Regions from separate parts of the Pectobacterium artocarpous genome, predicted to be linked through region 1. Evidence: predicted binding sites of a transcription regulator. Region 1 holds the regulator's gene; each other region holds the start of a gene.

Region 1 (10,408 bases):
AATATTTAGCGCTCTCGCCATATTTATTAAAATAATTTTTCATATTGAGAATGAACTCACTTATTTTTATAGATATAGGGATTTTCAATCAGTGAGTTACCATCAAAAGCGCTGTCGTCCGTGTCTCATGTATGTCGGCAAGCCCGCTTATACTAAGTTTCCATTTCATTCTTTAACATCAAAAGGATAAAAAATACCTCCGTATTTTTATCACCTCGCCTGTAAATGGGTATAATTCTTGCCTTCATTTATTAGGAATATTCCCAATAAATGTCACAAGTGTTCAATTTGATAAAAACATTATCTTTTGTATGCTTTTAATTCTCATGAATAGTAACGTACCGTGAAGTGACTTTTATTTATTACAAACAAAAGCCTGCTTTCAATTACAACCGAAATTAGCCCTTAAAATAAAAAGCGCATTCATAAAAAATGAAACATTATTGTTAACATAAAAATACACTTAAGGATATGTGCATTTGCTCCTAGACGATGACATAATCCATATCAATTATGTGGAATTTGGCCTCAGCAGGGATACGCTTCGTTTCTTTTACTGCCCTCCGCATTTCATATGTTCTTGATTTACGCCTCCTTACCGATACGAGTTTCTCCTGATGTGAGTGTCTGTTATTATTAATGGATAAGTGGGTGAAACATTACACCATACCATTAGGAATCAAGAGGTTATTCAATTCATGGCACTCATCGGAATATTCTTTGGCAGTGATACTGGTAACACTGAAAACATCGCCAAAACGATCCAACAGCAGTTAGGCACCAACGTTGCGGATGTTCATGACATCGCCAAAAGCAGCAAAGAGGACCTTGAAGGTTTCGATATCCTGCTGCTAGGTATTCCAACCTGGTATTACGGTGAAGCTCAGTGTGATTGGGATGACTTTTTTCCTTCACTGGAAGAAATTGATTTCACTGGGAAACTGGTTGCCCTATTTGGCTGTGGCGATCAGGAAGACTATGCAGAATACTTCTGTGATGCCATGGGCACCATTCGTGACATTATTGAGCCTCGCGGCGCGACGATTGTCGGCCATTGGCCAACAGAAGGCTATTATTTTGAAGCCTCTAAAGGGCTCGCCGACGACAATCACTTCATCGGCCTGGCTATCGATGAAGACCGTCAGCCTGAACTGACCAGCGAACGCGTAACAACGTGGGTGAAACAGATCAGCGATGAACTGAATCTGAAAGAGCTGGTTGGGTAAACCACGTTGGCTCTGATAATCACTATCAGAGCCAAAATAACATTGATAGGTAAAATCTTTCATAATAATTGATACATTTTTTTAACTTCTATCAGTAAACCTGTACAATAATCCCATCGGTTTTATATGTGCTTCACCATTTCCTCATTCATCAACAACGGATTGCGTTATATACCAGTAGTGTGAATGGGGACAATATTGTTAACATTCCCTTGTTTTCATTTTGTATGTGCGGTTCTATAATTGGGACGCTATTACATTTTTGCGCCGACCGATGTCATAGGCTAGGCAGCCTCCATTGATAAGTAAGCAACAGGACTAAACCCGCATGACTGACAACAATATCGCATTAAAGAAGGCCGGCCTGAAAGTCACTCTTCCAAGACTGAAAATTCTGGAAGTGTTACAGGATCCTGTCTGTCACCACGTCAGTGCGGAAGATTTATATAAGAGATTGATTGATATGGGCGAAGAGATTGGTCTTGCTACCGTCTATCGCGTACTCAACCAATTTGATGATGCGGGCATCGTCACTCGTCATAACTTCGAAGGGGGTAAATCCGTTTTCGAACTGACACAGCAGCATCATCACGATCACTTAATTTGCCTCGACTGTGGCAAAGTCATTGAATTCCGCGATGAATCTATCGAAGCACGCCAACGCGAGATCGCAGAAAGACACGGCATTAAACTGACCAACCACAGTTTGTATCTCTATGGGCATTGCAGTGAAGGGGATTGCCGCGAGGATGAAACCCTGCACGAATCAACACGATAAATCGACCGCATAAAAAATAAAACCGCCGAGGCGGTTTTATTTTTGTCTTCTTACTGGTGGCGTTAGCCTACCCAGGTATCACGCAGTCCAACCGTACGGTTAAACACCATATGTTCTGCACTGGAGTAAACGCGGTCGGCACAGAAGTAACCTTCGCGCTCAAACTGATACGCTTTCTCTGCTTCCGCCTGCACCAGGCTCGCTTCTACAAAACCTTGCGTAATCTTCAGTGAGTCTGGATTAATCGTCGACAGGAAGTCCTCCGCTGCGCCAGGGTTTGCCACACTAAACAGGCGATCGTACAGACGGAACTCCGCTGGCACCGCGTGTGCCGCAGAAACCCAATGGATCACACCTTTCACTTTACGGCCATCAGCCGGATCTTTGCTCAGCGTTTCCGCATCATAGCTACAGTAGATCGTGGTGATGGTGCCCTGCTCATCTTTATCAATACGCTCGGCTTTGATCACATAGGCATTACGCAGACGCACTTCTTTACCCAACACCAGACGCTTGTACTGTTTGTTGGCCTCTTCGCGGAAATCAGCGCGATCGATGTAAACTTCGCGGCTGAATGCAACCTGACGTGAGCCCATTTCTGGCTTGTTCGGATGGTTTGGCATCGTGACAAACTCTTCATGCCCGGCTGGAAGATTCTCGATCACCACTTTGACCGGATCCAACACCGCCATCGCGCGCGGGGCGTTCTCATTCAGATCGTCGCGGATGCAGGATTCCAGCGCGGCCATTTCCACGTTGTTATCCTGTTTCGTGACGCCGATGCGCACGCAGAATTCACGGATAGAAGACGCACTATAACCGCGACGACGCAGACCAGAGATAGTCGGCATACGTGGATCGTCCCATCCTTCAACGACATTTTCCGTAACCAGTTGATTCAACTTACGCTTGGACATAATCGCGTATTCAAGATTCAGGCGAGAGAACTCATACTGACGCGGATGGCAAGGAATGGTGATATTATCCAACACCCAGTCATACAGACGACGGTTGTCCTGGAATTCCAGCGTACACAGCGAATGCGTGATCCCTTCCAGCGCATCGGAAATGCAGTGGGTAAAGTCATACATCGGGTAGATGCACCACTTGTTACCCGTCTGGTGATGATCGGCAAATTTAATACGGTACAGCACCGGATCGCGCATTACGATAAAGGACGATGCCATATCGATTTTTGCACGCAGGCAGGCCGTACCTTCCGCAAATCCCCCGTTGCGCATTTTTTCAAACAGCGTCAGATTTTCCTGCACGGTACGGTCGCGGTAAGGGCTGTTTTTGCCCGGCGCCGTCAACGTACCACGGTATTCACGGATCTGCTCGGGCGTCAGTTCATCAACGTAAGCCAGCCCTTTACCGATCAACTCAACCGCATACGCGTGCAGTTGATCGAAATAATCAGAAGAATAGCGAACATCGCCGCTCCATGAAAAACCCAGCCACTCGACGTCACGTTTGATCGACTCAACGTATTCGATATCTTCTTTTACCGGGTTGGTGTCGTCAAAGCGCAGGTTACATTGCCCCTGATAGTCACGCGCGATACCAAAATTCAGGCAAATAGACTTGGCATGCCCAATATGCAGATAGCCGTTCGGCTCTGGCGGGAAACGCGTCTGAATATGGTCATGCTTACCGGACGCCAGATCTTCATCGATAATCTGACGGATAAAGTTGGTTGGGCGGGCTTCAGCCTCACTCATTCTTCATTCCTCAATGCTAAAACGACGTATAACCGACAATGATCCAACAAGCTACGCTGGGAAACAACCGTTAGTTTCATTTAATTATTCATAACGAAAAAAAAGGCGAGATTGCTATCTCGCCCTATCTATTTCATCGACACAACAGCACGTTAAACATATAACGCCGTCATATTACGCCTTGTTATGTTCCGCTTTCAGCGCGGTCGCTATCGATTCAGCCTGTGTGCCAACGACAATCTGGACGCTTTGCTTATTCAGACGAATCACGCCCGCCGCACCAAGACGCTTCGCCTGCGCATCATCAACCAGAGAGGAATCTGCCACATTCAAACGCAGGCGTGTGATACAGGCATCAATGCCGATCAGGTTGGCTTTGCCGCCCAGCGCCTGCAAGTAACCCCGCGCCAGTACCGCTGCATCGCCTGATTTCTCGCTTGCAATCGCGGTACTCACGTCATATCCATCAGCTTCGCTACCGCTCACGGCCAGTTCACGTCCCGGCGTTAACAGGTTGAAGCGCATGATGGTAAAACGGAACACCACATAGTAAATGATGAAGAATACCAGCCCTTGTGCAAGCAGCATATACCACTGTGTAGCAAGTGGATTGCGTGAGGACAGCACCATGTCCACCAGACCGGCACTGAAGCCAAAGCCGGCAATCCAATGCATACTGGCCGCGACAAAGACGGAAAAACCGGTCAGTAACGCATGTAGGAAATACAGCACCGGGGCCACAAACATGAAGGAAAACTCCAGCGGTTCGGTGATCCCGGTGAAGAAGGAGGCAAATGCCGCCGCCAGCATGATCCCAGCTACTTTGCTTTTGTTCTCAGGGCGGGCGCAGTGGTAAATCGCCAGCGCTGCCCCCGGCAGGCCAAACATCATTATCGGGAAGAAGCCCGCCTGATAACGTCCGGTGATCCCCACCACGGCTTTGCCAGAATCGATAGACTGCTGACCAGCTAGGAAGTTAGGAATATCGTTGATGCCCGCGACATCAAACCAGAACACAGAGTTCAACGCATGATGTAGCCCAACAGGAATCAGCAAACGGTTAAAGAAGGCGTAAACCCCGGCGCCCACCGAGCCCAACTGTTGGATATGTTCACCGAACGACACTAGCGCATTGTAAATCACCGGCCAGACGTACATTAAAATGAACGCCACCAGAATCATCAGGAAAGAAACCAGAATAGGGACCAATCGGCGTCCGCTGAAGAACGACAGCGCCTTAGGCAGTTCAACCTGGCTAAAGCGGTTATACAGTTCGGCGGACATCACACCGACCAAAATCCCGATGAACTGGTTTTCAATCTTGCCAAACGCAGCGGGCACCTGTTCAACAGGGATCCGTTGGATCATAGCGACAACGGCCGGAGAACACAGCGTAGTCAACACCAGATAACCGACAAAGCCGGTCAATGCCGCCGCACCATCCTTATCTTTCGACATGCCGTAAGCAACACCGACAGCAAACAACACCGCCATATGCCCGATAATCGCCTCACCCGATTTGATGAGGAGTGCCGCCAGCGCGTTCTCGCTTCCCCAGCCAACCGGATCAATCCAGTAACCAATCCCCATCAGGATAGCGGCAGCAGGCAGCGTCGCGACAGGCACCATCAACGCCCGGCCGACTTTTTGTAAATAGCTCAAAGTACTCACTTTTCCCTCTCTTACCTTTGCGAGATAAATGAAATGTTGTGGGGCAAACAAACCTGCCAATAAATTTCACTGCCGAAAAACGTCGCTGTTGAAAATGTCATTGCCAAAAAACGTGACCAGCGGTGGTTCTTAGGGGGAGTGTAAGAAAAATAATTCGCTACACAAATTAAACCCCGTAATTATGTGATAAAAATCACCCAAAAACTGCATATTAAAAGTTTATACCTGAATAAAACCCCAACTTATTTCAAGATTAAAAAAAACGGAGTAGACTAATTTTAATGCATAGACAACACGCGCAACTGGCGCTTGACGCAATAACGCAATTCATTCCACTTGAAAATCAGGAGAGTGCTGATGAGACTCATTCCCTTAACTACCGCCGCAGACGTCGGAAAATGGGCAGCCCGCCACATCGTTGAAAAGATTAACGCTTTCAAGCCCAGCGCAGAGCGCCCTTTTATTCTTGGGTTACCGACAGGCAGTTCACCGCTGGAGGCTTATAAATCGCTGGTCGCCATGCACAAAGCAGGTTTAGTGAGCTTCAAACACGTTGTCACCTTCAATATGGATGAATATGTCGGCCTGCCGACCGACCATCCAGAAAGCTATCATACCTTCATGCATCAGAATTTTTTCAATCACGTTGATATTTTGCGTGAAAACATTAACCTGTTGAACGGCAACGCAGAAGACACCACAGCAGAATGTCACCGTTATGAAGAGAAAATAAAGTCTTACGGAAAAATTCATCTTTTCATGGGCGGCGTGGGTAATGATGGACATATCGCCTTCAATGAGCCCGCTTCCTCTCTGGCTTCCCGTACTCGCATTAAAACGCTGACGGAAGAGACCCGCATCGCGAATTCCCGTTTCTTTGGCGGGGACGTCAGTCTGGTCCCTAAATTTGCGCTGACCGTTGGCGTTGGTACGTTGCTGGATGCCGAAGAAGTGATGATTCTGGTGACCGGCCGCAACAAAGCGCAGGCGCTACAGGCTGCGGTAGAAGGCAATGTTAACCATATGTGGACGATCAGTTGTCTGCAACTGCATGCCAAAGCCATCATGGTGTGCGATGAGCCTTCCACGATGGAGCTAAAGGTAAAAACTGTTAAGTATTTCCGTGAGTTAGAAACGGAAAGTATGAAGAACCTCTAACCGATCGCGGGAGTCGATGATGTACGCGTTAACCCACTGCCGGATTTTCACCGGCCATCAGATTCTGGATAATCACGCCGTCGTGATTGCCGATGGGCTGATCGAGCGAGTCTGCTCACTTGCCGAGCTCCCTGCCGGCATTGAACAACACGACCTGAACGGCGCATTTCTCGCGCCAGGGTTTATCGATCTCCAGTTGAACGGCTGCGGCGGTGTGCAGTTCAACGACTCACTGGACACGATCTCCGTCAAAACGCTGGAGATCATGCAGCAGGCAAACCAGCGTTCAGGCTGTACCAGTTTTTTACCTACGCTGATTACCTCCAGCGATGCGTTCATGAAACACAGCATCGATGTGATGAGAGACTGGCTGGCGCAGAATAAGCATCAGGCGCTGGGGCTACATCTCGAAGGCCCGTGGCTGAACGTGATAAAGAAAGGTACACATGATCCCGCCTTTATTCGCCAGCCCACGCAAGAGCTTGTCGATTTTCTGTGCGCTAACGCGGATGCCATTACAAAAATCACACTGGCACCGGAAGAGGTCGAGCCATCGGTTATCCGTCAGCTAACGGCTACGGGGATTATCGTCTCTGCCGGGCACTCCAATGCAACCTGGGAACAAGCTAAGCAGGGTTTTGCGGCCGGTATTCGTTTCGCGACTCACTTGTTCAACGCCATGCCATATCTGACTGGCCGCGAACCCGGTTTGGTCGGCGCAATTTACGACGCTCCGGAAGTCTATTGCGGTATTATCGCGGATGGGCGACACGTTGACTGGGCCAATATTCGCAATAGTAAACGTATCAAGGGCGATAAGCTGGTGCTGGTTACCGACGCTACCGCACCGGCGGGCGCAGATATTGACCAATTCATTTTTGCTGGTAAAACCATATACTACCGTGATGCCATTTGTGTCGATGAGCACGGCACACTAAGCGGTTCCGCACTGACCATGATTGAAGCCGTGCGTAATAGCGTCGAACAAGCTGGTATAGCACTGGATGAAGCCATTCGAATGGCGACGCTCTATCCCGCTCGCGCCATCGGCGTCGATAAGCAGTTAGGTACTATTGAAAGCGGTAAAGTGGCAAACCTGACCGCTTTTGACCGTGATTATCACATTCTCAAGACGTTTGTTAACGGTAACCCGGTTTGGGGATAAAGTGAAAAACGTCTCGGGGTAAAGCAGACATACGTGGGGTAAACCGAGATAGGCTTGCTCCATGTTGACGAAGACGACGCATTTATCTCTGCGTTATACCTAAAGAAGCGAGTAACTTTTTCATGACCACAGGCGGACAGGCGCAGATAGGGAATGTCGATCTGGTTAAGCAATTAAACAGCGCGGTGGTTTACCGCCTGATTGACCAGCAAGGCCCCATCTCACGAATTCAGATAGCAGAACAGAGCCAGCTTGCACCTGCCAGCGTCACAAAAATCACCCGCCAACTTCTGGAGCGCGGGCTTATCAAAGAAGTCGATCAGCAGGCCTCCACTGGCGGCAGGCGCGCCATTTCAATTATCACCGAAAACCGCCCTTTCCATTCTATCGCCATCCGTCTTGGTCGTTACGACGTGACCATTGGGCTGTACGATTTGCAGGGAAAAGCGCTGGAAGAAATGCACTACGACCTGCAAGAAAAAACACAGGAGGCGCTGGAAGCCGCGCTTTTTCAGGCGATTGGCGGCTTTATCGCCAGCCACCAGCGCCGCATTCGCGAACTCATTGCAATCTCCGTTGTACTGCCTGGGTTGGTTGATCCGGTGGCAGGCATTGTTCGCTATATGCCGCACATCAGCGTGAATAACTGGAAACTGGTTGAAAATCTGCAACGCCAGTTCAACGTTACCAGCTTTGTCGGTCACGACATTCGTAGTCTGGCGCTGGCAGAACACTATTTCGGTGCCACCCACGACTCGCTGGATTCTATTCTGGTTCGCGTTCATCGCGGTACAGGCGCAGGTATTCTCGTTAACGGACAAATTTTTCTCGGCAGTAACGGCAACGTGGGCGAGATCGGACATATCCAGATCGATCCACTCGGCGATCGCTGCCACTGTGGTAACTTCGGCTGCTTGGAAACCGTCGTCGCCAACGCCGCCATTGAACAACGGGTACAACATCTATTACGCCAGGGCTACCCCAGTAAAATCGCTACGGATAAACCAACAATCACCGCCATTTGCAAAGCGGCAAATCGCGGTGATGCCCTCGCACGCGAAGTGATCGAACAGGCTGGGATCAACCTCGGTAAAGCGCTTTCCATCGCAATCAACCTGTTCAACCCTCAGAAAGTCGTGATTGCCGGTGAAATTACCGAAGCAGAAAAAACACTGCTTCCTGCAATTCAACGCTGTATCAACACGCAGGTGCTGAAAGAATTTCGTCATAACCTGCCGATTGAGATCTCCAGCCTTAACCATCTCTCAGCTATCAGCGCGTTTGCGTTGGTTAAACGCGCGATGCTAAACGGCGTGCTACTACAGCAATTGCTCGAAAACGCCTGATCCCCATTTTGGCCAGATTATGCAATCACTAAAAATCTGGCTTTTCCTCTTCATGAATTTGAAGAATCGACACCAAAAAAACGAATAAATTAACGAAATACCACATCAATGGCTTTTTTCATTAAATAATATTGAATTCCTATGGCACTTTGATGCTAAATCAATGTCACTGAGGTCGAATCTGTCATTATTGGGAGTCATGTATGTGTTCTATTTTTGGTGTGCTTGATCTGAAAAGCGATCCTGTTGAACTGCGTAAGAAAGCACTGGAGTTATCTCGTTTAATGCGTCACCGCGGGCCAGACTGGTCCGGCGTTTATGCCAGCGACAAAGCGATTCTGGCTCACGAACGTCTGTCTATCGTTGACGTCAATACGGGGGCACAGCCGCTTTACAACGCCGAGCGCACCCACATTCTGGCCGTTAACGGTGAAATTTATAACCATCAAGCATTGCGTCAGCAATACAGTGACCGTTACGCGTTCCAGACCGGCTCCGACTGCGAAGTCATTCTGGCGCTGTATCAGGAAAAAGGTCCAGCATTCTTGGATGAACTTCGCGGCATGTTCGCCTTTGCCCTGTATGACAGCGAAAAAGACTCCTACCTGATTGGCCGTGACCACCTCGGCATTATTCCGCTGTATATGGGTTACGATGAGCACGGTAACTTCTACGTCGCGTCTGAAATGAAAGCACTGGTGCCGGTTTGCCGCACCATCAAAGAGTTCCCTGCAGGTAGCTACCTGTGGAGCAAAGACGGTGAAATCCGTGAATATTACCAGCGCGACTGGTTTGACTACGAAGCAATAAAAGACAACGAAACGGACAAAGAAGCGCTGCGTGATGCGTTAGAAGAGGCGGTGAAAAGCCACCTGATGTCTGACGTACCATACGGTGTATTGCTCTCTGGTGGCCTGGATTCTTCCGTTATCTCCGCGATCACCAAGAAATATGCCGCACGTCGCGTAGAAGATGATGAGCGTAGTGAAGCCTGGTGGCCTCAGTTGCACTCCTTCGCCGTTGGTTTAGAAGGTGCACCTGATTTGAAAGCGGCGCAGGAAGTGGCTGACCATTTGGGCACCGTGCACCATGAAATTCACTTCACCGTGCAGGAAGGGCTGGATGCAATTCGCGACGTGATTTATCACATCGAAACCTATGACGTCACCACGATTCGTGCTTCAACGCCGATGTACCTGATGTCGCGTAAAATCAAGGCAATGGGCATCAAGATGGTGCTGTCTGGCGAAGGTTCTGACGAAGTATTCGGCGGTTACCTCTATTTCCACAAAGCGCCAAACGCCAAAGAGCTGCATGAAGAAACCGTGCGTAAGCTGCTAGCT
Region 2 (10,408 bases), on a different contig from region 1:
GCACCATTTTTTCTACTTCGGCTTTAGGGTGCCCATTCATTCTTAACCCAAATCCCATGTTTTCAGCCACGGTCATATGCGGATACAGCGCATAGGATTGGAAAACCATCGCAATCCCTCGCTCTGCGGGATCAAAATGGTTAACTAAGCGGTTATCAATATGAATTTCGCCCTCTGTTATTTCTTCCAATCCAGCGATCATTCTCAGCAACGTCGATTTACCACATCCCGATGGGCCAACGAATACCACAAATTCGCCAGAATAAATGTCAAGATTGATACGATGGATCGTCTCCGTCTTATCGTAACGTTTCACTATATTTTTGAGTAAAATATCAGCCATGTGAACCTCAAACTTTAATTTTCTATTGAGAGCGTATTACTTTACCGCGCCCGTCATGCTGGCGATAAATTGCTTCTGCATGGCAAAGAAGATAAGTAAACTGGGAAGTGTTGAAATCACCGTTCCAACCATAATCAATCCGAAATCTGGCGAGTAGGCAGAAGCAAAACTCGATAACACCAGATTGATCGTTTTTAATTCATTAGATTGAAGGACAATAAGCGGCCAGAGAAAGGCATTCCATGACGTCATGAAAACAATAATAAAAGCAGCGGAATAACTGGCACGCATAATCGGCACATAGACATACAGGAAAATTTTCCATTCTGCGACGCTTTCAACGCGCGCAGCATCAATCAACTCTCTCGGAAACGTTTTAGTACACTGCCTGAAGTAAAAAATAATAAATGCCCCGGCCACGGTCGGCATGATCACCGCAAAGTGCGTATCCAGTAACCCTGCCTTACCAAACATGGTGAAAAGCGGGATCATTAATGCCGCGAACGGAATCATCATCGTCGTGAGTAGCGCAACATAGACACGCTCACGATTCTTACTAGAGTAAATTTCAAACGCATAGCCTGCGATAGAGCACACGACAAGCGTTGACACCGTGCTGATCAACGCAATTTTTGACGTATTCCAGAACACCAGAGCCAGATCCACCTGGCTCGTCAGGTTGGTAAAATTGACCAGTAATTGATCGCCAAACGTGAATTTCCCCATGTTGATTTGGCTGGTGCTATTCGTGCTCGACACCACCATCCAATAAAAAGGGAAAAGCGAAAAAATACTCATCAACACGAGAAAAACATGCATGAGTATGCTGTTAACTTTACTTTTCCTCATCTCATCCCTTCCGTGCCGCTTTAAACTGAATCAGTGCCAATATTGCTGAAAAAACAACAATGACGTACGAAACCGTTGCCGCATAGCCAAAGTTAGGCACAAACTTGAATGACAGGTTATAAATATAAAGCGATAACGTCAGCGTCGCATTTGCCGGGCCACCATTCGTGATATTCATCGCCTCATCAAACAGCTGTAATGTGCCAATGGTTGATGTCACACTGGTAAAAAGAATAACCGGTTTCAACAAGGGTATCGTAATGAAGAAAAATTGCTTAATCGGGCTGACGCCATCAACTCGGGCAGCCTCATAAATCGATTTATCAATATTCTGCATAGCGGAAAGATAAAATATCATATTATATCCCGTCCAACGCCATGTAATGGCAATAATGATCGTTACCTTCGCCCAGAAAGGATCGGATAGCCACGGAATGGGATCATCAATAACATGAATAAACAGCAAGAATGAGTTAATCACGCCATCCAATTCAAACATGCTCTTAAAAAGAATTGAGTAGGCAACCAGTGAGGTTACACAGGGTAAAAAGATCGCTATTCTAAACCATTGGCGATATTTAAGCTGAGACGAATTCAAACAAGAAGAAATGGCCAATGACAATAAAATCATAATCGGAACTTGGATTACCAGAAACGTCAACGTATTCCAAAGTGCCGTTTTGAACATAGGATCATGAAATAAACGAATGATATTCCCCAGGCCAACAAATTGTGTCACCACACCGCGGCCAGACTGAAAAGAGAGCCAAAGTGATTTGAAAATAGGGTATATCGTCATTAAGGCAATTAATCCAACAGCGATAGCAACAAAAGCCCAGCCGTTGATGTTATAAAGCCTATTCATTTTAGGTTTATACATCTTTATCACACCATCGATTTCCGGAGAGAACTGCTTGAGGGCTTCCCGCCCTCAAGCTCACACTCGCTACTGCATAATCTGATTTTTTAGTGTCGTTTCGGCGCGTTTTAACACGTCATCGACAGAATCGCCTTTCAGTAATGCAGGTATTTCAGCAGCAATGGCGTTATCAACTTCCTGGGTATACATACCGTAGGAAACCTGTGGGATTTCAGTCACCCATTTAGAAAAATCAGCAAACACCGGTTGCCCACCAAAGAACGGATCGTGTACCGCGTAAGCAGAGCCGGAAGTCGCAGGGAGGAAAGTGGCAAGCGCACCACGATCAACCAAAAGGGTTTGATACATATTGCTATCGGCCGCGAAGGTTTTCTGCAAAAACTCAATCGCCTGTTTCGTGTTTTTGCCGCCCTTTAAGACATACCAGCTTGAGCCCCCTTGATTAGAGGCATGTACCGCTTTGTCGAGGTTCAACCGTGGGATCGGTGCGACACGCCATTTTCCTTTCTGGTCTTCAGCGCTTTTAATTGAACCAATTACCCATACACCAGAAACTACACTCGCCGATTTTCCGGCATTAAAGCTCCCCACAAAACTTGACCAACCCGAAATAGGACGTGCAATTTTCGCATCGTTAATCGCTTTAATCGTTTTTAATGTTTCTTTCAGTGCATTATTTTTAGTGAGATTGAGTTGCCCTTGATTATCGAAGAACCATTCTCCACCAGACTGCATCATAATATGAGGAAGAACCACATCGTTCATATCGTAGGTCAGCATATCAACACCGGTTTTCGCTTTTACCTGCTTACCGATCTCAATATATTTATCCCAGGTAATACTGACCATATCACTCTCTTTATATCCGGCTGCTTCCAGATAATCGAGTCGATAGAACATTCCCGCCACGCCGGAATCAAAAGGAACACCGTAGACCTTATTCTCTACCGTCATCACTTTCGTTTTATAAGGTGCAAACTGGCTATAATCGATAACATCCTGTAATGGGATAAACGAGTCAGGATAAGCCTGAAGATATTTCTGAGCATTATAATCTTCAATCAGTACAATATCAGGAAGCGAGTTTTTAACCCCAGAAGCCAACATGGTATTCAATTTCTGTTCAATATCTTCTTTACCAGAGTCGATCACTTTCAGACTAAAACTGGGATCGGCTTTTTTATATATCGACGAGGCCTCATGCATTGCCGCGACATTGAAGTTAGGATCCCAGGCCCATACGGTGACTTCAGCAGCCAGACTTTGACTTGATACGCCCAGCGTGAGCAATGAAACTGCAAATAGGGTGGATACTTTATTCTTGATCTTCATCAGAGCAGTCCTTCTTTACTTTTTGTAAAGAAAGAATATGAGTTACTGCATAATGAAGCAACGAGTTACACCGCTTACATTCTTTCATCCGGTGATACGGGTCACACAACGGGGTGAGAAATGACTAAATATTCGATCTAAATACAAAAATTTTAGGAAAAATTTCCCCCCTATAGCGCACATACCAACCGATAAAAGCGACTAAAATAAAGACAAAATCCAGATCATACCATTGAAAATAAAACAAAAAATGAAAATATAAAAACAGAGAAAAAGGTTATTCGGTTAATATTAACCACAATCACGCCGTCACCATGAAATGACACAAGAATGAAAGCGTTACCACACAACTTCAAGAGGCACACGAGGATACCCGTGTGCCGCAAACCCTGTCTATGTTCTGACAAACCAGCCGCGAATGATCGCGTGCTGTAGCAGCATGATGGTTTTGCCGTCTTTAATCCTACCATCGTTCATCATCGCGACGGCTTCGCTGAACGGCAATTCCAGCACTTCGATATCTTCATCTTCCACACCGCCGCCCGAGTTATCCCGTAGCGATTCATCGTATTCGGCCGCAAAGAAGTGCAGCCGTTCTGTGACACCGCCGGGCGACATGTAGGCATCGAACAACTTCTCGACGTTACCAACCGCATAACCGGTTTCTTCTATCGCCTCATTACGGATGCACTCTTCGGGCGAATGATCGTCCAGTAACCCCGCGCACGCCTCCAGCAGCATGCCGCTCTCGTTACCGTTGACGTAGGTAGGAATACGGAACTGCCGCGTCAGGATCACCGTGCCTTTCGCCCGGTTGTACAGCAGAATCGTCGCACCATCACCACGGTCGTAAACCTCACGAATTTGGCGCACTACACCGCCATTCTTTCTTTTTAAATCAAAAATATATTTATGAAGAATAAACCAGTGGTCGGACAGCAGCTTCTTTTCGACGATATCAATGGGAGACGACATGCAAACACCTCGACGATCGATGGCTGGAGGAACGCTTTTCATATAGTAGAGTCACACATCATATCCCCTTTTCGCCCCGACATAAACGGGCAGGGAAACGCAGGCGCAGCGGTAATTACGACATAACCTTTTCACTAACCGAATGATTTTTATGATTTATCGTCGCGCTTCCATTTCGCTCTTTTCGTCCATCTCTGGTTTCTCGTCTATGCTATACCCTAAGTTATTCGCGTTTCAGGAAGTCACGCTGCGCTTTTGTTACCTCCACCACCACCGCCAATTCGCCATAGCGTGCATACCGCAACCGCCTTCCTGACCCGCTCAAATTCCATACCGCATCACTTCTCCAACAACATCATCGAGGTAGACAACATGAGCCATTTCATTTTCTCTTCACCTAGAAAATATGTTCAGGGTCGCGGCGTGCTGGATGAGCTGGGCGAGCAGCTTAAGCCGCTAGGTACGAAAGCCTTTCTGATGGCGGACAGCATCGTGTGGGACATCATCGGCCAGCGCGTCGATACCTCTCTTAAACAGGCGAGCATCGGCCACCATTACGAGCGCTTTAACGGTGAGGCGTCCAGTAACGAAATCACGCGCCTTGCCAAGTTGGCGCGTGACGCTGGTACGAATATCGTCGTCGGATTAGGTGGCGGCAAAACGCTGGATACCGCGAAAGCTGTCGCCGATGAACTGAAACACAACGTCGCGATCGTCCCAACCGTGGCGTCAACGGATGCACCGTGCAGCGCGCTGTCTGTCATCTACACCGACGACGGCGTGTTTGAATCCTATCGCTTTTACGATAAAAACCCCGATCTGGTACTGGTCGATACCGCCGTCTGCGCTCAGGCTCCTGCCCGCCTGTTTGCCTCAGGCATTGCCGATGGGCTGGCTACGTTTGTCGAAGCACAGGCGGTTCTGCGTTCTCACTCACTTTCCATGTTGGGCGGTAAACCCACGCTAGCGGGCATGGCGATTGCCGAAACCTGCGAAAAAACACTACTCACCTACGGCTACAGCGCCTATAAAGCAGTGGAGAAAGGTGCCGTCACGCCAGCGGTGGAATCTGTGGTTGAAGCGAATACGCTGCTTTCCGGCCTCGGGTTCGAGAATGGCGGGCTGGCTGGCGCTCACGCTATCCACAACGGTTTTACCGCGATTAAAGGCGATATCCACCACCTCACGCACGGGGAAAAAGTCGCCTATGGCACGTTAACGCATATGGTGCTGGAGCAGCGCCCCGATGAAGAAATCGCACGCTACATCCGCTTTTACCGCGCCATCAACATGCCAACCCGGTTAAAAGATCTGCATCTGGAAAATGAGTCGTTTGAGAATCTGGTCAAAGTCGGAGAGCTGGCGTGCAGCGACGCCGATACGCTGAAAAATCTGGACAGCGGGTTAACGGCAGAAGACGTCGCCCACGCGATTGTTGCCGTCGACGCGTTCAGTAAAACGATCGCATAGCGGTAGCTGCGGTAAAAAGCCCGACGTCAGCACGATCGATCCAATGGCGTCGGGTGTGATACACAAGCCTCTCCACATCACAAAGAAAAACGTTCTCTTTACGTCATCAACCTGCTCATTACTATTCACTTTTATTTGCTGAGAAAATGGGCAGGATAACGGCATGTTCTCTGTACTTTGGGTCATCGCATAATGGATCGTCCTCGCCTTATTCCCCTCTCGGATACGCTGACGCTTGCCCTTTTCGGGACGATCGTGCTGGCGTTAGGCATGGGGCTTGGACGCTTTTTGTATACGCCGATGCTGCCCGTGATGCTGGAAGAGAGCAGCTTCACCTTCAACCAGCTTTCCTATATTGCCAGCGCGAACTACGCTGGCTATCTGTTCGGTAGCCTGTTTTTCTCTTTCAGCCGTCGCGCCTCAGCCTCTCACCCCATGTTCCTGATGTTTAGCGCTGCCGCCGCGAACGGCATTTTGCTCTTCGCGATGGCACTGACCACCCACACGATGCTGGTCATGCTTATTCGTTTCCTCGCCGGGATCGCCAGTGCAGCAATGATGATCTTCGGTTCGTTGACCATTTTGCACCATACCCAGAATCACAGTAGGCAGACTCACGTTATCGCCTCGCTCTACGCCGGAGTAGGTGTGGGGATCGTATTGGGCAATGAATTCATCATCATCGGACGGCATTACGCCCTCACCGCCGGGTTATTATGGTGGGGTGCCGCTCTGCTCTCCACGCTACTTCTGATTGCCTTATTCATCCTTTCTCCGCCTAAATCCAGCGTCGCGCCGCAGCCGCTGACGAATACCGATGAGCCACCTCTGCCTGGCTGGCGGCGGCTTGCGTTGTTGTATGGCCTTGCAGGCTTCGGGTATATCATCATCGCCACCTATCTGCCGTTGATGGTGACTGCACTGGGTATGCCGCATTTATCTCTTCATCTCTGGTCGCTGGTTGGGCTGGCCATCATTCCCGGCTGTTTTTTCTGGCTATGGGCTGCCAGCCGCTGGGGAACCTTGCCCAGCCTAACAGCAAACCTGCTCATTCAGGGCATATGCGTCCTGCTGACGCTGTTCAGCCACTCTCCCATAGCGCTGATATTCAGTGGTATCGGCTTTGGTGCTACCTTTATGGGAACGACCTCGCTGGTGATGCCCTTCGCCAAACGGCTACGCGCACCGCACAGCATCAACCTGCTTGGTCTGGTGACGCTCACTTACGGCATTGGCCAAATTCTTGGTCCACTGCTCACCAGCGCCTTGACGAATACCAACGCTATCGCGCCAGCGATACTGTGCAGCGCAGCAGCACTTTTCATCGCGGCAGGGCTCTGTTTCCCCTTCCGTCGACCACAACCATAACCCCGGAGAACCCATGCCATACGTCAACATCAAAATCACCAATGAAGGTGCCACCACTGAACAAAAACGTCAGTTGATTGAGGGCGTGACCCAACTGCTGGTCGATGTGCTAAACAAAAACCCGAAAACCACCGTCGTCGTGATTGATGAAGTCGACACGGACAACTGGGGGATAGGCGGCGTTCCGGTGACGGAGCTGAGGAAGGCTAGTAACCAGTAACCAGTAACCAGTAACCAGTAACCAGTAACCAGTAAATAGTGAAACGGTGCCACATACGTGGCACCAGACTTATATCCCCAGCATCGTATCAATGAGCAGATACATATTCAGAGAAACCACGAGAACGACAATAAGTTGCCCAATACGCTGTACCCATTTGCCGTTGACCATCGTTCCCATCAGTTCACGGTTGCCAGTGAAGGACAACAGTGGAATCAGCGCCAGCGCAATCCCGAAGCTCAGTACCACTTGACTTAGCACCAGCACGCGCGTCGGATCCATACCGGACAGGATCACGATAAACGACGGCAGCATCGTTACGGTGCGGCGAACCCAAAGCGGAATGTGGAAACGCACAAATCCCTGCATCACCACCTGCCCCGCCAGCGTACCGACAACCGTAGAGGACAGGCCGGCGGCCACCAGGCTCAGACCAAAAATTATTGCAGCAGCTTTGCCTAACAGCGGCTCCAGCGTGAGGTAGGCTTTATCCAGATCGGCAATATTCTGATTGCCGCTGAAATGGAACGCTGCCGCCGCCGTCGCCATCATCGCCAGATTGACGAATCCGGCTATCGTCATCGCAATCGCGACATCGACTTTCGTTGCGGAATAACGCTCGGCACGGGTATGGCGGCCTTCGTGCTGCGTCAAGGAAGAGTGAAGGTAAATCACATGCGGCATAATGGTCGCCCCCAGAACACCCGCCGCCAGCAGCACGGCATCGGAGGTCGGCAGACTAGGGATCGCCATACCTTTGGCTAACGCGGATAGCTCCGGCTGAGAGAAGACCAACTCGACAATATACGCCGCTGCAACAAACAGCAGCAGTCCGCCGATAACCATCTCCAGCGGCTTCTGACCGCGCTGTTGCAACATTAAAATCAGGAAAGTTGCAATAGCGGTGAGGATCGCGCCTTCCAGCAACGACACGCCCAAGAGCAGTTTGAAACCAACCGCCGCACCGATAAATTCGGCCAGATCGGTCGCCATCGCAATAATTTCAGCCTGCACCCAATAGGCCCAAACGGCCGGACGCGGAAAGCGATCGCGGATATGTTCCGCCAGATTTTTACCCGTCGCGATCCCTAATTTGGCGGACAGCAGTTGGATCAGCATCGCCATCAGATTCGCCCACACCACCACCCACAGCAGCGTATAACCATAGGCTGCGCCAGACTGGATGTTCGTAGCGAAGTTACCCGGATCGATATAACCAATCGCCGCGATAAACGCCGGGCCCATCAAAGAGAGTTTGATCTTCCTTGATGTACGGCTTGTTGACTCAATAACACGGCTACCCGGCATAGTATGACCCTTCTAACACTGTTGTTTTATTACTCTCACAAAAACGATAATGATTATCAAGTGCATTTAGAGCGGTGATACCAATTCTTTTGATAGTTAAAGATGATGAGCCATTCAAAACCTAAAAAATATCTTTTTTATCAAACAAACCTTAACAAGATATAAACAAAAAACCCCATGCGATGGCACGGGGTTTGGAATGAAGATGCGTTGTAAATACAGTCTTAAAAGCAAAAACTATCAGTCTTGTGCTTTTGATACCGCAACCATTGCTGGACGCAACAAACGGCCGTTCAACGTATAGCCTTTTTGCATTACCATCATGACGTGGTTCGGCTGGTGATCGGCCGAAGGCAGCATCGTCATTGCCTGATGCACTTCTGGGTTAAATGGTACGTTGACCTCACCGACAACCTCAATACCAAATTTGCGGACGGCATCCAGCAATGATTTCAGCGTCAGTTCAACCCCTTCAATCATCGCAGCCAGTGATTCGTCGGCTTTGTCCGCCGTATCCAACGCACGTTCCAGATTATCGATAACTGGCAGCATTTCGCTGGCAAATTTTTCTACCGCAAATTTATGCGCTTTCTCAACATCCATTTCCGCACGGCGGCGAATGTTATCGGCTTCAGCACGGACGCGAAGCATATTGTCACGTTCACGCTGTTGCAGTTCGCTCAACTGGGCTTCCAGCTCAGCGATGCGTACATCACGCGGGTCAGCTACGTCTGCCGTCTCTGGCGTGGCATCCGTTTGCTGCCCTTTTGCTGCTTCCGTTTGATCCAGCACTTGCTCGTCAGGCGTTTTCTGTTCTTTACTACTCATGAAATTCTCCGCGGTTTAGCATTAATCTCGCTAGTTGCTTATTATGGGGATCAAAATCGGGGATTCAAGGGAACCCGTCATATATTGCTTCCCGTCGCTGCCGATACACCACGCTGAGGACAAAACAGCAATGAACACACCGCTTACAATGAACAGGCCGTTTAATTGTATTGGCATAGTCGGCCACCCGCGCCACCCAACGGCGCTGGCAACTCATGAGATGCTTTACCACTGGCTCACCGACAAAGGTTACTCGGTTCTGATCGAGCAGCAAATCGCCCGTGAACTGAACCTGAAAGACGTGCCGACCGGTAGCCTTGCCGATATCGGCCAGCAGGCAGATCTGGCCGTTGTCGTCGGCGGTGATGGCAATATGCTCGGCGCGGCGCGCGTGCTGTCGCGCTATGACATCAAGGTTATCGGCGTGAACCGTGGTAACCTCGGTTTTCTGACCGACCTCGATCCTGACCAGGCGCAGCAGCAGCTTTCTGACGTGCTCGACGGTCATTATCTGAGCGAACAACGCTTCATGCTGGAAGCACACGTTTGCCGTGCAAACCAGCCCAACAGCATCAGTACTGCCATTAATGAAGTCGTACTTCACCCGGGGAAAGTCGCACATATGATTGAATTTGAAGTCTATATTGACGACAAGTTCGCCTTTTCCCAACGTTCAGACGGCCTAATTATCGCTACGCCTACTGGCTCAACCGCCTATTCCCTTTCCGCTGGCGGCCCGATTCTGACGCCGTCGCTGGATGCGATTGCGCTGGTACCCATGTTCCCACATACGCTGTCTGCACGCCCGCTGGTCATCAACAGCAGCAGTACGATT
Region 3 (10,408 bases), on a different contig from region 1:
CGCCTGACGGAACGGTACACGTTCACCTTTTGGATAACCGCGCCGATGGGCAAAACCAACACACATCACCATCATGGTCAGGCTGAGCAGCAGACCGGGTAGGATCCCTGCGATAAACAGCGAGGCAATCGAAACTGTACCACCGGTGGCCAGCGAGTAGATTACAGAGTTGTGGCTCGGCGGGGTCAGAATGGCCTGCACGGAACCGCTGGCGGTGACGGCAGCGGAGAAATCACGCGGATAACCTTTTTTCTCCATCTCTGGGATCATCACCGAACCGATTGAAGCCGTGTCTGCGACGGAAGAGCCGGAGATTGCACCGAAAAACGTTGAGGCGACGATGTTAACCAGCGATAAGCCGCCGCGAATAAAGCCGACAAAGATGTAAGCGAAGCTGACCAGCCGACGAGCGATGCCGCCTTCGGCCATGATTGCCCCGGCCAGAATAAAAAAAGGAATTGCCAGCAGCGAAAATTTGTTCACGCCGTTGGTAATCTGGATCATGACCGCCTCAAGTGGTAGATCGATCCAAAACGCGCCAACAATGGCGCTCAACCCGACCGCGTAGGCGACGGGAACGCCAACCGCTAACAGCACAGCCAGTGAGGCTATGAGAATAAATGCATCCATGGTATTGGCTCCGAATTAAGCACTGCCAAGCATTACCACAGGGCGTTTATCCTGCGGGCCGAAAAACATTTTTTCGATGATGAAGAGTACGGTGATGAATGAACCGAGAGGCAGCGGTAAATAACTTTCACCCGCGGTTAATAATGGGAACTCCGCCACGGGTTGTTCCCATAATTCCAGACAAAGCAATGTGCTGTAATAGAGAATAAACAGGCTGATCAGGAGCATCAGGATATTAGACAGATGAACGCAAATCTTCTTACCGGATTCTGGCAATCTGTCGGTTAACATACTGACAGCAATATGTGAGTTGGAACGATAACTGACGGCGGCGCCGACAAAAGTAAATGTCACCATACAAATAATTGAAATGGGTTCTGGCCAGGATAATGCGGCATTTAATACATAGCGTGCGAATATTCCGACTGGAATCACTAGCGTCATAATTAATAACGCCACACCAGAAACCCACATGGCAATACGATAGAGTACATCCATACTAGAAAGATAATATTGTGCCATTGTGCCACCTATATTCGCTAAGTAGTAATCGAAGAAGAATTGTTGATATCAGGGGCGAATAAATAGAGTGCTATTTATGATGTTGCTGACAAATCCGTGGCGCGGTGATAATGGAAATCTATCCACTATCACCGTTTTCATTGCGTAAATCCGTTAGCCAAGAGTCCGCTATTTATCCGCTGAGATGAGAGACTGATTATTGGACGTCAGCGACGGCTTTAATCAGATCCTGATATTTGGCACCAAACTGATCGCGTACGGGCTGTGTGGCTTTGAAATAATACTCGGTATCCATGTCATGGAACTGAACACCGCCAGCTTTCATTTTATCCAGAGATTGCTGAGTATATTCATTCCACAGCACACGCTGTTCTTGCTGCGCTTCTTTCGCTAGCTTCAGGATAAGGTCCTGATCCTCTTTAGAAAGTTTGTCCCATTTGGTTTTGGAATACAGGAACAGCTCAGGAATAATGAAGTGGCGGCTCCAGGTGTAGTTTTTCACTACGGGCAGGTAGTTGTGTGCGACAAACGTCGGCGGGTTATTTTCAGTGCCGTCAATCACGCCGGTTTGCATGCCGCTGAAGACTTCACTGACGCCCATCGCGATTGAGTTGGCCCCCATTGCTTTTAACGTTGCCAGCGCGACCGGGCTACCCTGGACGCGAATTTTCATGCCCTTGAGGTCTTCGGGTTTCACCACCGGCTGTTTGGTGATTAAGTTACGCGTTCCCGCATCCATCCAGCCGAGAAAAACCAGTTTGGATTTGCTGTTGTTAGTAATTTTGTCTCCAATCTCCTGACCGATTTTTCCATCCAGCACTTGATGCATATGATCTTCATCACGGAAAATATAGGGCAGCGTGAAGACTTCTATTTCCGGTAAAATAGCAGCAACGGGCGTCATTGATACACGGATAATATCAATCGCGCCGAGCTGTGCCTGCTCAATCATTTGTTTTTCATCACCCAAGACTCCACCGGGGAAGGTTTTAATTTCCAGTCGGCCATTTGTGGCGGCTTTTAATTTCTCTCCCATTTTCTGAACGGCAACGACATTAGGGTAACCTTCCGGGTGAACATCAGAGGCTTTAATTTGTTGTGCCTGAATCGCTTGGCTCATCAGGAGTACGGTAGATCCCAGACAAGCGCCGATCAATGTTTTTGACAGCTTCATTGAATTATCTCCAAAGATGGGGGTGATATTATCGATAATAAAATGGTGATTTAAAAATATAAGTCTATGAAAAATAGCGTAATGAATAGTGGGTTTACGGCTGAGAAAACGGCTGCCGGATTACATTATTCTTGGGGCAGCATCAGTATGCTCTGCGAGTTAAGCTAACCTATTATACAACTTCGTAGAATGACTCGTGTCACAAAAGAAAAAGCTAATATGAAATGCTGTTTTATATGGGTTTCATTCCTGTTTACCTCACGGGATTATACGTAACATTGTGTTTTATTTATCTTATTATTCATCTTGTTATCTATTTATTTCATTAAACCTGTCGCCAGCCATCATGAAATGGTGTGATAACTTAATGTTGATCACAAAACGTCGATCATAAAAACCCCACCGTATTGTCGATGTTTTAGATCGATCTCCTGCCGATATATTTATGAATGCTCTTCTTAGTAGTTTTTTTATACCTTTCGTGTTGATGTGCGGGGGAATACCCCCAAAAACCCTGTCAGAACACAAGAAAAAGTATGTTATCTGGTGTAAATAATAATGAGAACGACTATCAATTCGTTCAGGGTTTGGTATCATTTCAGGCTGCGTTATTGTGGCATTATACCTGCGGGTATGTGCAGGTACTGTACAGAATGAATGGTGGAGGCACAGCGTGAAGACTGCTGTCAGTAATACAACTCAACAGGTGTTATCAACCTGGCAAAAAAAACGTGGCGCATTCAGCGCATTTTCCCGTAGCGTGCTGGTTATCCTGCTGTGTACGGCGGGACTAAGTGGAAATGCGTTTGCGGCTCCTGCAACGACGCCGTTATCGACAGAGAATGCAGCACCTGCCACTCAGCCTGCTGCGGCATCCCCTTCAGCCCCTGTGACAACCGATGCTCCTGCCTCAGCACTCTCGCTTCCAGCGACTGCGGCACCAGGCACCAATAACCTGATGAAAACCGATTTGTCCGTCTGGGGTATGTACCAGCACGCTGATGCTGTGGTGAAAACGGTGATGATCGGTCTGCTGCTGGCTTCCGTGATTACCTGGGCGATCTTCTTCAGTAAAAGCGTTGAGATGTCTGGTGCGAAACGCCGTCTGCGCCGTGAATATTTGGCATTAGAACAGGCGAAAACGCTGGATGATGCGCTGGAAACGGCGGACGCGTTCAAAGCAGGCAGCGTTGCACAGCAACTGTTGGTTGATGCGCAGAACGAACTAGAACTTTCCGCACGTTCGGATGACAACAACGGAATTAAAGAGCGCACCGCGTTTCGTCTGGAGCGTCGCGTGGCGGCTACCGGGCGTCACATGGGGCGTGGTAACGGCTATCTGGCCACGGTCGGTGCGGTGGCGCCGTTCGTCGGGCTGTTTGGTACGGTATGGGGCATTATGAACAGCTTCATCGGTATCGCACAGACGCAAACCACCAATCTGGCGGTAGTGGCTCCGGGGATTGCAGAAGCTCTGCTGGCGACGGCGATTGGTCTGGTTGCCGCGATTCCTGCGGTTGTCATCTATAACGTCTTTGCACGTTCGATTGCCAGCTACAAAGCGATGGTCGGCGATGTGGCTGCACAGGTGCTGCTGCTGCAAAGTCGCGATCTCGACGTGGCTGCCAGCAATGATAACCGGGCGTCTTCAGCAGCGCATAAACTGCGGGTGGGTTAAGTCATGGCGATGCATTTGAAGGAGGACGTGAGTGATGACGGTGAAATGCATGACATTAACGTCACGCCGTTCATTGACGTCATGCTGGTTCTGCTGATTATCTTCATGGTGGCGGCACCGTTGGCAACGGTGGACATTCGTGTCGATCTGCCCGCCTCATCGGCAGCACCTCAGCCGCGCCCGGAAAAACCGCTTTATCTGACGGTAAAAGCGGATAAGCAAATGTTCCTGGGGGAAGAGGTGGTGAGCGAGCAATCTCTGGCTCAGGTACTGGACGCGAAAACCAGCACTAACAAAGAAACGACCATCTTCTTTCAGGCGGATAAAAGCGTCGATTATGAAACCATCATGAGCGTGATGGATTCACTGCGTAAAGCAGGCTACCTCAAGGTTGGTCTGGTCGGTGCGGAAACCGCAGCCGCTAAATAACGGCTGAGTGGGTGTTTTAGGAAGGAATGCGGTGGGAAATTCAAACCGCGTTCCTTTTTTTATGCCTGTCTTTTGTGCGTATAGCTTGATGTATAAGGCTGGCAGGAGGCGTTGGCTTATGCCTGTGAGTCAGGATGACGCCAGTGAATACGCGTCGGAATATAGCGCCGATCTTCTTCAAGAGGCTGCTGTGCAATCAGGCTGGTCACCATCTCAAAACTGCTGCGCGCCAGGTTTTCACAATCCTGCGCTACGGTATCGATCTTCAGCGGTAAACAATCAAACAGATAGTGATCGTCAAAGCAGCATAGTCGGATGCCACTTTCCATCAGGTTATGCTGGCTCATATAACGCAGTACGCCTTCCATCAGACCACAGGCGGCAACAAACAGCGCTTTTGGCGGGCGACTCAGTGTGGCACACAATTGGGCAAACATTTCATAACCCGCGCTGGGGTGGTAGCTGCCGTGAATAATCCACTCCGGCTTACAATCGATACCTGCGCGTGCCAGCCCGAGCTGGAAGCCTTCCAGACGGTGGCGAGTCGGAGAAATTCTCGGCTGACCGCCAAGAAAATAGAATTCATCACGATGTTGGCGGGCGATGCGCTCAACCATTTCCGCGGTGGATTCCACCGCTTCGGAAATCACCATCGGCAACGTGGAATCGCCGATCACCCGGTCAAATTGTATGACAGGCAACTGCTGATTAATTTTCTGATATTCGGTATCACTCAACAGGCTGGAGGCGACGATCAAGCCATCGACCTGGCGTTGCACCAGACTGTTGACCGCCATCATCTCCTGACTGGCGTTTTCGTCGGTGCAGGCAATCAGCAGCTGTAGCCCTGCTTCACGGCACAGCATCTCCAACTCGCGGGAAATGACGGCAAAGCCGTAGTTGGTCATTTCCGGCACCACCAGTCCCAGCGTGTTGCTGCGTGAGGAACGCAGTGAACGGGCGTGAATGCTAGGCTGGTAACGCTGCTCATGTGCTACGGCTAAAATGCGATCGCGGGTTTCATCAGAAACACGAAATTCTTTGCTGCGTCCGTTAAGTACCAAACTGGCGGTGGATTTTGATACACCGGCAATCGCAGCTATGTCACTGATTGTTATGCGTTTAGTTGGTTTCACCACGAGATCTGCTATCAGAAAAAAGGAACGTTATTCTATCACGCATGGTGCTAACAGCCAGTGCTGTAGCGTTAATCGCCCAGAGCCGCTGAACGTCATCGTCGCTTCACTTTCCGGGAAATAGCGTGCAGACATCACAGCCTCGCCGTCGTTGATAAAAATTTCAACGCTGGAACGATCGCACAGTATCTGCAATTGGCTCAGGTCGCCACGCCAGTAGCGATGTTCGGGTTCGCTGGTGCGCCGATTACGTCGGCTCAGCGTGACGCGCTCCCCATCCCAACAGAGAACGAGCAGCGAGGCGAGGCTGAGCTGGAATTCCCCCTGAACGGTGATGAGGATTTCCGCGCTGCTGGCATGCAGCGGGGACGCGTAGTCTGCGGCACCATGCCAGGTGTAGTGCTGCCTGCGTAGCTGTTGCAGTTCACGTGCGGGACGTTGATAAATGCGCTCGCCGTGCAGCGTGAGTTCACGCGGGCAGGTCATGGTGTGGATCCAGCCGTATTCGATTGTCGGTTCAAAAAATTCATTATCGTCGGGAATCGACATCCAGCCGAACAGCAGGCGTCGCCCGTCTTCACTCTGTGTGGTTTGTGGGGCGTAAAACTCAAAACCGAGATCCAGTTCGTGGAAACCCTGATGCGGATAAGCGCCGTTGTCGTAATTGAGTGAACCGATGAAATAGCCTGCCTGGAAGGTGTTCAGGTAGCGCTCTTCCTCGGCGGGAACGCCTTGCGGGCAACAGATCAGTACGTCCTTTTCATCCAACGGGAACAGGTCCGGGCACTCCCACATGTAGCCAAAATCACCTAACCCGCCCAAACGGGAGCCGGCGATCTCACCGATCTTTTCCCACGTCAACAGATCGTCAGAACGGTAGAGCAGTACTTTCCCTTGCAAGTCGAGATCCTGTGCGCCTAGCACCATGTACCAGCGGTCGTCATGACGCCATACTTTCGGATCGCGAACGTGCCCTGTGTAGCCGTCAGGGAGCGTCAGAACCGATCCCAGTTTGTCATATTCACCGTTAGGATTCTCTCGGGCGAGGCATTGGAACGCAGTACGTGAGCCATCATCGTATTTCACGTTACCCGTATACATCAGCATGATCGCACCCTGATCCACCACGGCAGAGCCGGAGTAGCAGCCGTGGCTTTCATAGCTTTCACTCGGCACCAGTGCGACGGGTTCATGCGTCCAGTTCACCAGGTCGTCGGAGCTCCAGTGCCCCCAGAATTTTGCTCCGTGGGCACAAGATAAAGGATTCCACTGATAAAACAGATGGTAACGCTCATTGTGATGAATAAATCCGTTCGGATCGTTGAGCAAACCCACGCACGGTGACAGATGCCATTCCGGGCGATACGGGTCTTCCTGTTTCCGTGAGTAGCCTGACATCAGGGCGTGCGTCATGCGCTTTAGTAAGTGGACTTGCTTCATTATTCGCTATCCGTTTTATATTTCAGCAGTAAGGAAATGACAAAGGCAGCACCGAACGCAATGAACATCCCAATCAGGTAGTTAAGCATCGATCCGCCTTGCACAATGGCCAGACCTGGAAAACCAGTCAGCCCGACGGCCGTCATATTGACGTGATGGAAGACGACCCACGCGCCACCAAGCGCACCGCCTGCCAGTGCGGCCAGGAATGGTTTAATAAAGCGCAGGTTGATACCAAATATCGCCGCTTCTGTGATGCCCAGCAGACAAGAAAGTCCTGCGGGAACGGCAATCGCTCGGGTTTTAGCATCACGCGTTTTGAAGTATACCGCCAGACACGCGCCACCCTGTGCCACGTTCGCCATCGCCCAAATCGGCAGTAGGAAGTTGACGCCGATATTCGGGTTGCCAAGCAGTCCGGCTTCAATCGCATGGAAGCTGTGATGAACGCCGGTGATGACGATAACGGAGTAGAGGCCGCCAAACAGCAAACCGGCCAGCCAGCCCGCGTGGGCAATCAAGGTGCTGAGTAAGAAAGAAATGCCATCGCCCAGTGCACGCCCCGCAGGCCCAATGATCAGCATAGCGACTAAGCCGGAAATGATGACCGTGAGGAACGGCGTGACGATGATGTCTAGTGCATCAGGTACGGTTTTACGCAGGCGCTTTTCCACGATGCTCATGAACCAGACGGCCAGTAGTACCGGAAACACGGTGCCCTGATAGCCGATCATGGCGATGTCCATGCCGAAGAAATGCATGGTCTCGAAGCCCCCCGCGACGCCCCAGGCGTTGGTCAGCGCTGGGTGAGTCAGGATGCCGCCCAGCGTCGCGCCCAGATAGGGATTACCGCCGAATTCCCGAGCGGCGGTAAAACCGATCAGGATAGGCAGGATAATAAAGGCAGCGGAGCTGAACATATCCAGCATCACGAAGATCGCGCTGCTGGCATCGACCCAGCCATAGGTTTTGATCATACCGAGCAGCCCCATCAACAAACCGGAAGCGATAATCGCTGGCATGATAGGGACGAAGATGTTCGAGAGCAGACGCGCCAGACGTTGCAGTGGATTCAGCTTTTTCGCCGCGATAGAGGCGGCTTCGGACTTGCTTGATTCACTGATGCCTGCCGCTTTGATGAACTCGGCATACACCTTGTTGACCAGACCTGTGCCGAAAATGATCTGCATTTGTCCCGCGTTCTGGAAACAGCCTTTCACGCCGTCAACGTTCTCGATCGCTTTCTTGTCAGCCAGACTGTCGTCATTCAGCACCAGACGCAGACGAGTCGCGCAGTGGGCAGCACTGGCGATATTCTCTTTACCGCCGAGGAGGGGGATGAGCGCGGCGGCGGTGTTGTTGATATCCATGTTATTCCTCTTTTTCAATCGGATATGCAGTTTCTTTGGCGTCGATTAAGGCGTCATCGACGCTAAGGTCAGGCAATTATCAGAACCAGGTTTCCATCTGGATGCCGAAGTTCCATTCGCCGCCAGCTTTAAAGCTGGTGGAGCCAAACGTATCTTCACTGGAGTAACAATCCTATCGTCACAGCAAGGTGGCTTAGTTTCATTTTTTCGTTCTCGTCGTGAAGGAGAGGTATTATTTTTGTATTTCTCATATTTAGCTAAATTGCTAAACCGATTTTTCATGAGGAAAATAAAAGCCATCAGGAGGGGGAGCAAGAAATTTCACTCACCCGATTCTGTAACTGTGATCCTGACTACAAAACCGGGCGGTAACCGCATTAAATGGAAGGAGTTAGGGGGTGACTAAGGGAAACGTGTCTAACTGTTGAGCATACGGGAGTGCGGTCATTGCGCCTTTTGCCGTGGTGGCAAGTGCGCCGCACCGCTGTGCCTGCGCGATAATCGGATCCCAGCTAAGCGGCTGTGACAGATCGTCATACTGCGCCAGACCGTGCAGTAAACCGGCAACGAAGGCGTCTCCTGCACCCGTGGTGTCGACGGGGGTCACTGACGGTGCGGCAAAGTGTCGTAGCTGGTGGCGATCGTGTAGCCAGACCCCTTCGCTGCCCAACGTTACCAGCAATAGCCGAGTGGGGTAGCGCTGCATAAACTGCTGAATCCCTGCTTCAACATCCGGTGTTGAACAGAGAAAGGCCAGCTCTTCGCGCGACAGCTTCACCACGTCGGCCAGCATCAGTGCTTGTGTCAGACAGTCGCGCAGTTCCTGCTCGCTTTGCCAGAGATCGTCACGGATATTCGGGTCGAAGCTAACTCGCCCCAGCGCGGCTTTTATCTGCCGCATTGCCTCAAAGGCGGTACTGCGCGAAGGTTCCTGCGAGAGTGCGATCGAGCAGAGATGCAGCCATTCTCTTCGGTTGAACATCGGCAGATCTTCCGGCTGTAAAAACAGGTCAGCACTCGGGCGTACCAGAAACGTGAAGGCGCGTTCTCCTGCTTCATCGAGGCTCACGACCACGGTTGAGGTTCGGTGGAGTTTGTCGTGCGCCATGTGATGAGTATCGACGTTCTGCTGTTCCAGCACCGTTTTTAGAAAATGGCCAAAAACATCGTCACCGACGCGACCAATAAAAGCGCTGTTTCCCCCCAGTCTGGCAATGCCGACCGCGACATTGGCTGGAGCGCCGCCGGGACATTTCAGATAGCGTTCCGTATCTTCCGGGATGAGATCGACAACTGCGTCGCCCATGACCCAAATTCTGTTTGCCATAACGTTACTCTTATCAGCGATAATCAGACTGTTTGCTAAAATAGAAGAATCGGTTTAGCTAAGCAATACCCTTCACCGAAGAGACGCATACACATCAATAAAACGCACTTTCCCACATCGCGCTGGTGAAAATTTATGCGATAGTCATCACGTCGCCACGGTCATCGGACTAAATAAAAGAGCTGACCATCCGATAGTTATGGGGCGTGGCTAAATGAATTCGGGAATCAAGCCGCAAAAAGGACGAATAAGGACGAATGGAGAAGGATATGCATCACCCCACCTCTTTCCGGGGTTACCCCGGTGCGTAATTACAACCTGCTTTGGGGAATATGGGCGTTATGGGCCTTGTTGGTCGTTGCCTGGCTTATTGATATTTATAGCGAATTCCCCCTTCGCTATTACGGTCAGGGAGTGACTGCCGTACTAGCCGCGAGTGCCGTGATCGCATTTTTCTATACTGTTAAAAGGAATAACACGATGTTTTCATTTGATAAAAACAAAAAAGATGCAAAAGAACCGCAAGAGCGCAGTGAAATAAACAGCTCTCTCGCTATCAGCCCATCGAACGAGTTGATTAATTCAGTGAACCCTGTGCGCGTGAAAAAAGACACCTTCATTTCTCAGGGCGCACGGATGACGGGCTCTCTGGCTGTGGATGGCAACATCACTGTGGAAGGTCGGGTAGAAGGTGATGTGCAG

The links. Region 1 encodes Fur, which represses iron uptake genes when iron is present. Its sites were predicted from a motif close to ATAATAATGAGAACNACTATCAA; they were not measured.
Region 2: the regulator Fur is predicted to act here: its motif matches at 8,783-8,805, upstream of ACKQAD_RS07600 (Nramp family divalent metal transporter).
Region 3: the regulator Fur is predicted to act here: its motif matches at 2,879-2,901, upstream of exbB (tol-pal system-associated acyl-CoA thioesterase).

Annotation. Positions count from the first base shown of each region.
Region 1 covers NZ_JBJXVK010000006.1:149,309-159,716, forward strand. Annotated here, with positions in the region: gene fldA (flavodoxin FldA) at 699-1,226, shown strand; gene fur (ferric iron uptake transcriptional regulator) at 1,555-2,004, shown strand; gene glnS (glutamine--tRNA ligase) at 2,067-3,725, opposite strand; gene nagE (N-acetylglucosamine-specific PTS transporter subunit IIBC) at 3,900-5,396, opposite strand; gene nagB (glucosamine-6-phosphate deaminase) at 5,754-6,554, shown strand; gene nagA (N-acetylglucosamine-6-phosphate deacetylase) at 6,574-7,719, shown strand; gene nagC (DNA-binding transcriptional regulator NagC) at 7,842-9,065, shown strand; gene asnB (asparagine synthase B) at 9,269-10,408, shown strand, end outside.
Region 2 covers NZ_JBJXVK010000009.1:5,921-16,328, reverse strand. Annotated here, with positions in the region: gene ACKQAD_RS07640 (ABC transporter ATP-binding protein) at 1-343, opposite strand, end outside; gene ACKQAD_RS07635 (carbohydrate ABC transporter permease) at 380-1,192, opposite strand; gene ACKQAD_RS07630 (carbohydrate ABC transporter permease) at 1,194-2,072, opposite strand; gene ACKQAD_RS07625 (ABC transporter substrate-binding protein) at 2,139-3,404, opposite strand; gene nudK (GDP-mannose pyrophosphatase NudK) at 3,798-4,379, opposite strand; gene ACKQAD_RS07615 (glycerol dehydrogenase) at 4,752-5,849, shown strand; gene ACKQAD_RS07610 (MFS transporter) at 6,042-7,217, shown strand; gene ACKQAD_RS07605 (2-hydroxymuconate tautomerase family protein) at 7,231-7,437, shown strand; gene ACKQAD_RS07600 (Nramp family divalent metal transporter) at 7,507-8,745, opposite strand; gene grpE (nucleotide exchange factor GrpE) at 8,986-9,573, opposite strand; gene nadK (NAD(+) kinase) at 9,722-10,408, shown strand, end outside.
Region 3 covers NZ_JBJXVK010000030.1:2,276-12,683, forward strand. Annotated here, with positions in the region: gene ACKQAD_RS17665 (TRAP transporter large permease) at 1-630, opposite strand, end outside; gene ACKQAD_RS17670 (TRAP transporter small permease) at 646-1,152, opposite strand; gene ACKQAD_RS17675 (TRAP transporter substrate-binding protein) at 1,349-2,326, opposite strand; gene exbB (tol-pal system-associated acyl-CoA thioesterase) at 3,000-4,004, shown strand; gene exbD (TonB system transport protein ExbD) at 4,008-4,433, shown strand; gene ACKQAD_RS17690 (substrate-binding domain-containing protein) at 4,550-5,569, opposite strand; gene ACKQAD_RS17695 (glycoside hydrolase family 32 protein) at 5,600-7,009, opposite strand; gene ACKQAD_RS17700 (sucrose-specific PTS transporter subunit IIBC) at 7,009-8,379, opposite strand; gene cscK (fructokinase) at 8,771-9,706, opposite strand; gene ACKQAD_RS17710 (bactofilin family protein) at 10,187-10,408, shown strand, end outside.